2 regions of the Mesorhizobium sp. M8A.F.Ca.ET.207.01.1.1 genome follow, and region 2 is predicted to be linked to the other one. Evidence: riboswitches for the same ligand, from Rfam matches in the RefSeq annotation. Region 2 holds a riboswitch; the other holds the start of a gene.
The links. Region 2 has a riboswitch for cobalamin ahead of bluB (5,6-dimethylbenzimidazole synthase). Riboswitches for the same ligand answer to the same signal wherever they lie in the genome.
Positions count from the first base shown of each region.

Region 1 (3,810 bases), on a different contig from region 2:
CGGCGCCTTCTTCACCATCGCGCTCGACGCCCTGGGTTCGACCGCCTTCATGCGCTCGGTACGCTCCTATGAGCGGGCGCAGATGGCGGCGGTCTACCGCACCTATCTCGATTTTTCCGAACTGACGCCGCCGCTGGTCTATTCGGTGGTGCTGGCGTTCTTCGGCCTGGGATCGGTGTTCGTCACCCTCAGCCTGCTGGCGGCGTTTTGCGGCTTCATGACCTGGCGCTACCTGCCGAAGTCCCTGTAGGTATGTCGATATTCAGGTGATGCCGGCCTGACCTGAATCTCGACATACCCTCATGTCACCGCCGCATGGCGCTCGCGCACCCAATTGTGGAAGCGGTGCAGATCATATTCCTCGGGCATCAGCACGCCGGCTGTGTGGCGCATCGAGCGCAAGCCCTTCTGGTTGACCTCGCAGATGGCGGCGTCCTCCTCCAGCACCTGTGTGCCAAAGGTGATGATGTTGTCGATATCGGTCTCGGCGAGGGCCTCGGGCGCGAACAGCCACTCCGCGACAAGCTCCGTCTGTTCGGGACCGAGCGGCACCAGGCGCACGGTCCTGACATAGTCGACATGGCCGACGATGAACATCGAGGGCAGGCTGGTGGCATAGGTCTGGCCGGCGCTGCGTTCCGCCGGCTTCAGCCCTGAGAAGACCGGCCCGTGCGTCTGGCCGTCGCGCGACCAGGTCTGGGCGCCTGCGCGCAAGCCGCCGGAAAATTCCGGCGCGTCATTGTCGGCGTGGCGGAGCCATTCGGGATCGTCATGCCGGCTCATCAGGCCGCGGCCATAGATCGGCACCAGCCGCGACAAATCCTTGTGGACGCCCGGACAGTGCAGGCACTCGTTGAAGTTTTCCCAAAAGATCTTCCAGTTGCAGTTCATGACCTTGCGCAGCATATGGCCTGAGACCAGCGTTTCGAGCGGCCAGTTGCCGAGGTTGCCGGAAGCGGGATCGAAGGAGGATTGCGCCGAGCCGGCGGCATCTTCAGCAAGATTGACGAAGACGAAGCCGCGCCACACCGAGAGCGCGACGCGATAAAGCGGGTGATCGGCCTTGTCGAAGCTGTCGGGCAGCGATTTCGACGGCACGCGCACCAGGTCGCCGCGCAGCGAGTAGGACCAGGCATGATAGGGGCAGGTTATCAGCCGCGCTTTCAGGCGGCCCTCGCTCTCCTGGCAAAGCTGCGAGCCGCGATGGCGGCAGGTGTTGTGGAAGGCGCGCAGCTCACCTGTGTCGTCGCGCAGCACGAGGATGTCCTGCGTGCCGATGCGGAATCGGCGGAAGGCTAGCGGCTGCGCCAGATCGGCCTCGCGGCAGACGAGCAGCCAGTCTCTGTACCAGATGGCGTCGAGATCACGCTTATAGCTCTCCTGGTCCCAATATGCCGATGAGGGCAGCGTCGGCTCGGTACGGGTCAGCCCGTTATAAGGATCGCGCTCGCTGGCATTGGGCTGCATGGCTGGCTTCCTGTGAGGCTTGCCAGCCGACACCCGGCCATGAAGTTTGTCAATCAGGACGGGATGGGAGCGGCTTTGCCGATACGACGCTCCTGCGCTGGCGGCTGTCGGAATTTGGTTTGCCGCGCGCGGCGAATTTCCCTATAGTCACCAACGTCGTCGGTTCCTTTTTGGGAGCCAAGAGGGAATGCGGTGCGGGCGAGGTTTCGCCCAATGCCGTGGCTGCCCCCGCAACTGTGTGCGGTAGTCCTCTCCATATGCCACTGAAGATTTTTCTTCGGGAAGGTGGGGAAGGGCGCTTATCCGCGAGCCAGGAGACCTGCCGGCGGCGAAAAGACTGACTTCTATGCCCTCGGGTGGAGGGCGAAAGGACTGGAAATGACCACTGCTACCGTCTCCCTCGGCGCCTCCGTCTCCTCGCAGTCGCGCTTCATGCAGCTCGCGCTCGCGGCGCTGCTCGGCATCTTCGTCGTTGGTTTTGTCGGCTTCTCACACATCGATGCGGTCCACAACGCCGCCCACGACTATCGCCACTCGATGGCCTTTCCCTGCCACTAACTGGGATCTGACATCATGAACCTTTTTCGCAACGTCGTGTTCGTCGCGGCGATCGCGGGGCTCGTGGCCGGTGTCGTTCTCGCCTGCATGCAGGCCTATGCGACCGTTCCACTGATCCTGAAAGCGGAAGTCTACGAACAGGCCGGCGGCGGCCATCACCACGACCATGGCGCGGCACCCGCCACAACCGATACCGGCGCCGTGAGCACGGCCGCTCCGGCAGGCAATGCCATGAGTTCCGCCGCGCCGGCAGCGGAAGCAGCTGCTCCGGTAGCGGAGGATGAAGGCTGGGCGCCGGCCGACGGCTTAGAGCGTTTCGCCTTCAGCGTGCTCGCCAATATCGTCACCGGCATCGGCTTCGCATTGGTCCTGGTCGCGGTTTCGGAATTCGCAGGCGGCGTCGGCAACTGGCGCCAGGGCGTTTTCTGGGGTCTGGCCGGCTTTGCAGTGTTCACACTGGCGCCTGGCCTCGGCCTGCAGCCGGAGTTGCCTGCAATGCCGGCGGCCGATCTCCTGCCGCGCCAGATCTGGTGGTCGGCAACGGTGGCGGCAACCGCAATCGGCCTTGGCCTGATCGTGTTTCGCAGATCGCTGCCGTTGACCATCCTCGCGGTCTTGCTGATCGTCGCGCCGCACATTGTCGGCGCGCCGCAGCCCGACAGCTTCGAGACACCGATCCCGGAAGGCCTGCACCATCAGTTCGTGGTGGCGGTGACGGTGACAAATCTGGTGTTCTGGCTGGTGCTCGGCGCGGTCGTTGGCGTGGTTCGCGGGCGCTTCACCGGCACGGCGACCAGCCTGCGCGACAGCTTTGCCTGATCTGGGCAAGCTGACCTTCATCATCGGTGGTGCGCGCTCCGGCAAGAGCGCGCACGCAGAAACCCTGGTGGCGGCGTTGCCCTCGCCATGGGCCTATATCGCCACGGCGCAAGCCTATGACGACGAGATGCATGAACGCATCGCGCTGCACCGCTCGCGGCGCGGCGAGGGCTGGTCGACCATCGACGCGCCACTCGACCTTGCCGAAGCCCTGGAGGCGTTGCCGGATGATCAGCCGGTGCTTGTCGACTGCCTGACGCTGTGGCTGACCAATCACATGCTGGCGGATCACGACGTCGAGGCCGCGTGCCGACGGCTGGCGGACGTTCTGTCGCGGCCGCGCGGGCCGTGGTTCGTGGTGTCGAACGAGGTCGGGCAAGGCATCGTGCCCGACAATGCGCTGGCGCGGCGTTTTCGCGACGACGCCGGTCGGCTCAACCAGCGGGTCGCCGCGGTCGCCGATACGGTGCTCCTGATGGTGGCGGGGCTACCGCTCAAGGTGAAATGAAATGACCGAAGACAAGGGCTCCAAAGACCGGGATGAAGAACGCCATCGCGCCAAGATGGCCAAGCGCAAGGCGGTGCAGGACGCCGAGGTCGCGGGCAAGACGATCGAGAAGGGGTTGCTGATCGTCAACACCGGCCCCGGCAAGGGCAAGACCACGGCCGCCTTCGGTCTCGCACTGCGGATGCTCGGCTACGGCAAGCGCGTCGGCGTCGTCCAGTTCATCAAAGGCAAATGGCACACCGGCGAGAAGGACGCTTTCGCCGCCTTCGGCGACCGGGTCGTCTGGCATGCGATGGGCGAGGGGTTCACCTGGGAAACGCAGGATCTGAAGCGCGACATCGCGGCCGCCGAAGCCGCCTGGGCCAAGGCCGTGGAATTGATTGGCGACCCCTCGATCAGCCTTGTCGTGCTCGATGAACTCAACATCGCGCTGCGCTACGATTATCTCGATCTCGACA
Region 1 covers NZ_SRUS01000008.1:247,782-251,591, forward strand. Annotated here, with positions in the region: gene EN850_RS24015 (MFS transporter) at 1-250, shown strand, start outside; gene EN850_RS24020 (aromatic ring-hydroxylating dioxygenase subunit alpha) at 301-1,467, opposite strand; cobalamin riboswitch at 1,611-1,809, shown strand; gene EN850_RS24025 (CbtB domain-containing protein) at 1,846-2,025, shown strand; gene EN850_RS24030 (CbtA family protein) at 2,041-2,844, shown strand; gene cobU (bifunctional adenosylcobinamide kinase/adenosylcobinamide-phosphate guanylyltransferase) at 2,837-3,352, shown strand; gene cobO (cob(I)yrinic acid a,c-diamide adenosyltransferase) at 3,354-3,810, shown strand, end outside.
Region 1: linked by a shared signal. The riboswitch ahead of EN850_RS24025 (CbtB domain-containing protein) and the one ahead of bluB (5,6-dimethylbenzimidazole synthase) in region 2 are both predicted to bind cobalamin.

Region 2 (3,810 bases):
CTATATCGAAATGGCGCTGGAGCCGGAAATCCAGCGCATCATGTTCCGGGATGGCCCGGCCGTGCTGGGCGATCCGGCGCAATGGTCTAATGCCAATGCCTGCGTCGGTTCAATGACCGATCATCTGACGGCGCTGCAACAGGAGGGGATGGTGGTGCCGGGCGTCGATCCCGAAACGGCGGCGCGGTTGATCAACGGTGCGAGCAGTCAGGCCGCACAGCGGATCGCCAACTCGAACGATCCCGAAGCGACGTCGAGAAAGGTGGTGGCCGCGTTCAAGCAATTGCTCGAAGGCCTGCTCGACAAACCGGAAGCACGGCCAAACTGAGCCGCCGTGGCGCTTCCGCCACCGCCTCCAATTGACAATAGCCGGTTTGGGCGCATCCTCCACAGCCACCTCTGGGGGATTCGGGGCATGTGGGATTTCGATATCGGCAGGTCGGTGTCCATCATGATGCGGACCTGGCCTTTCATTGTCTTTCGCATGATCGTCTATTTCGGCATCACGCTGGCCTACATCATGGCCACCGGCACCGGTGCCTCGGTCGGCTACGGCGTCGGACATATCTCCACCGATCCCGACGGACCGTTGTCCTTTGCCCTCTGGGGCGGTGTGGTCGGATTCGGCGTCGTCTCGATCGCTGTCTATTGGCTGCGCGAATACATCCTCTACGTCGTCAAGGCAGGCCATATCGCCGTCATGGTGCATCTGATCGACGGACATGACGTTCCCGACGGCCAGAACCAGATCGCCTACGCGAAAGAGGTTGTGACCGAGCGCTTTGCCGAGGCGAACATCCTTTTCGTCGTCGACCAGTTGGTCAAGGGCGCCATCCGCGCCATCACCGGCCTGCTGGGCGGCATCGCGGCCTTCCTGCCCATTCCGGGCCTGAGCGGCCTGGTCTCGTTCCTCAACACGGTGATCCGCCTGTCGCTGACCTATGTCGACGAGATCATTCTCGGTTACAATATCCGCATCAATTCGTCCTCGCCCTTCGAGACGGCGCGGCAAGGCGTGGTGCTCTACGCCCAGAACGGCAAGACCATGGTCAAGAACGCCGTCTGGCTGGCGGTCATCATGTGGGGCGTGTCTTTCGTGATTTTCCTGCTGATGCTGGCTCCGGCAGCCGCCATTCTTTATGTCATGCCCGGGCAACTCGCCGGCTGGGCTTTCGTGCTCGCCATCGTCTTTGCCTGGGCTTTCAAGGCGGCCTTCATCGAGCCATTCGCCATTGCCTGCCTGATGCAGGTCTATTTCAGGACCGTCGAGGGCCAGGTGCCCGATGCCGCCTGGGACGCCAGGCTGGCCGAAGCCTCGTCGAAGTTCCGGGAACTCAAGGACAAGGCGCTCTCCACCTTCGGCGGCTCGCGCTGGGACATGGCCGGCGCGACGCGCTGATCGGCGGGGCTGGCGGGCGCACCTGCGACGGTGTCGAGGCGCGCCACCGCCGATTTGAGCGGTGCCTCACCCTGGCCGCAAAACGTCTCGCTCATGATCAGGTCGGGCAGCGGCAGGCGCCGGCCCCAGCCATGCGTTTCGAGGTCTGGTTTCGGCGCGAACTCCGAGACACGGCCGACGCAGAGATAGGCGATCGGCGTCACGTGATCGGGGATAGACAGCAGGCTGTTCAGCGCTTGCGCCTCGATGATGCTGACCCAGCCGACGCCAATGCCTTCAGCGCGCGCGGCCAGCCAGAAATTCTGCACCGCGCAGACCGTGCTGTAGAGATCCATTTCCGGGTTGTGCCAGCGCCCCAGCGGCGAGCCTTTCGAGCGCTCGCGGTCGCAGGTGATACAGATGTTGAATGCGCTTTCGCAAATGCCTTCGAGCTTGAGGTTGCGGTAGAGCGCCTGCCGGTCTGCCTCGATTGCCGGCAGTTCCTGCTCGCGCGCGGCAAGGAACAGGTCGCGCACCTTCGCCCGTCGCGCGGCATCGCGGATGACGATGAAATTCCAGGGTTGCATGAAGCCGACCGATGGCGCGTGGTGGGCGGCAAGCAGCAGCCGCGCCAGCACTGCATCGTCGATCGCCTCCGATGTAAAATGGCTGCGGACGTCGCGCCGCGTGAACATGGCGCGATAAACCGCGTCACGCGCTATCTGATCAAATCCATCGCCCATTGGAGCGGTCATGGCTTCCGGCATCGCTTGTCCCCTTGCGATTGCAGCAGTTCAAATTCTCAGAGCGAACTTTGCGCGTCCAAGAGGACCCACATCGCTCTGATGTCATCCGCCTGACCATGCGGATGACGATGCCTGCCAGGCCGGTCTTCTGGCTCGGGATCAACCCGCGTCCGGTGCCTTCCCGTCATCGACAGTGGCATTTACCGGCGCGGTCCCCCTTACAGCGTTGGGCACGCCACGGAATTTAACCGTGTTCCCGATTCTCCCGCCGGAGCATTTGCAGCCAAGTGAAATCACTTGGCGTCGCAGAATGCGGCTAAAACAAACAGACCGGCAGGCACCAGGCAGTGTCGGTCACCTTACGCCGAAGCCCCGGCGTCGCCAATCCCCGCAGCGACGCCAATGGACGCAGGCGTGATTTTCCCCAGCGATCAAGCCGCCATGCATGGCCATTACGGCGCCGGGGCACTAGATAGGGGAGATGGCTACCCGTCTCTACACGCACCCCATCTTTCTCGAACACGTCACCCCGCCGGGTCACCCCGAGCGGCCCGACCGCCTGCGCGCCATCGAGCGCGTGCTCGACGACGAAGCTTTTGCCGCGCTCGACCGCGTCGAGGCACCGCAAGGCGACGAGGCGACGATCCTCTATGCGCATCCCGCCGATTTCGTCGCGCGTGTCCGCGCCGCCATCCCCCACGAAGGCATTGCCCACATCGACGCCGACACCACCGCCAGCCCGAAGAGCTGGCAGGCCGCGATCACGGCGATCGGCGCCGCCAACGCCGCCGTCGACGACGTCTTTGCGGGCCGCGCCGACAATGTCTTCGTCGCCGCCCGTCCGCCCGGCCACCATGCCGAAAAGACCACCGCAATGGGCTTCTGCTTCTTCAACACGGCGGCGATCGCTGCCCGCTACGCGCAGAAGAGGCACGGCGCCGAGCGTGTCGCCGTCGTCGACTGGGACGTGCATCACGGCAACGGCACGCAGGATATTTTCTGGGACGATCCGTCGGTGCTCTATTGCTCGACGCACCAGATGCCGTTGTACCCAGGCACCGGGGCGAAGAACGAGACCGGTGCCGGCAACATCGTCAACGCGCCGCTGGCGCCACAGACCGGCAGCGAGGTGTTTCGCGATGCCTTCCTGTCGCGCGTGCTGCCATCGCTCGACAATTTCGCCCCCGACCTGATCATCATTTCGGCCGGCTTCGACGCGCACCACCGCGACCCGCTGGCCGAGATCAATCTGACCGAGGACGATTTCGACTGGGCGACCGGCCAGTTGATGCAGCGCGCCGCACGCCACGGCGGCAACCGGCTCGTCAGCCTACTCGAGGGTGGCTACGATCTGCAGGGATTGGCATTTTCGGTCGCCGCCCATGTCGGGCGACTGATGAAAGGATGAATGATGAGCGGTGAGATCAATGAAGACGTTAAGGCGATGAGCTTCGAACAGGCACTCGACGCGCTGGAGAAGATCGTCGATGATCTCGAGCGTGGCGACGTGCCGCTCGACCAGTCGATCCGGATCTACGAGCGTGGCGAGGCGCTGAAGGCGCATTGCGACCGGTTGCTGAAGGCAGCCGAAGACAAGGTCGAGAAGATCAGGCTGTCGCGCGATGGCAAGCCGGTTGGAACCGAGCCGCTCGACGCGGACTAAGGCTCCGAGCAGCCTTACCGATT
Region 2 covers NZ_SRUS01000005.1:96,819-100,628, reverse strand. Annotated here, with positions in the region: gene EN850_RS15965 (TetR/AcrR family transcriptional regulator) at 1-328, shown strand, start outside; gene EN850_RS15960 (hypothetical protein) at 416-1,399, shown strand; partial or broken gene bluB (5,6-dimethylbenzimidazole synthase) at 1,567-2,073, opposite strand; cobalamin riboswitch at 2,245-2,427, opposite strand; gene EN850_RS15950 (histone deacetylase family protein) at 2,606-3,532, shown strand; gene EN850_RS15945 (exodeoxyribonuclease VII small subunit) at 3,536-3,787, shown strand.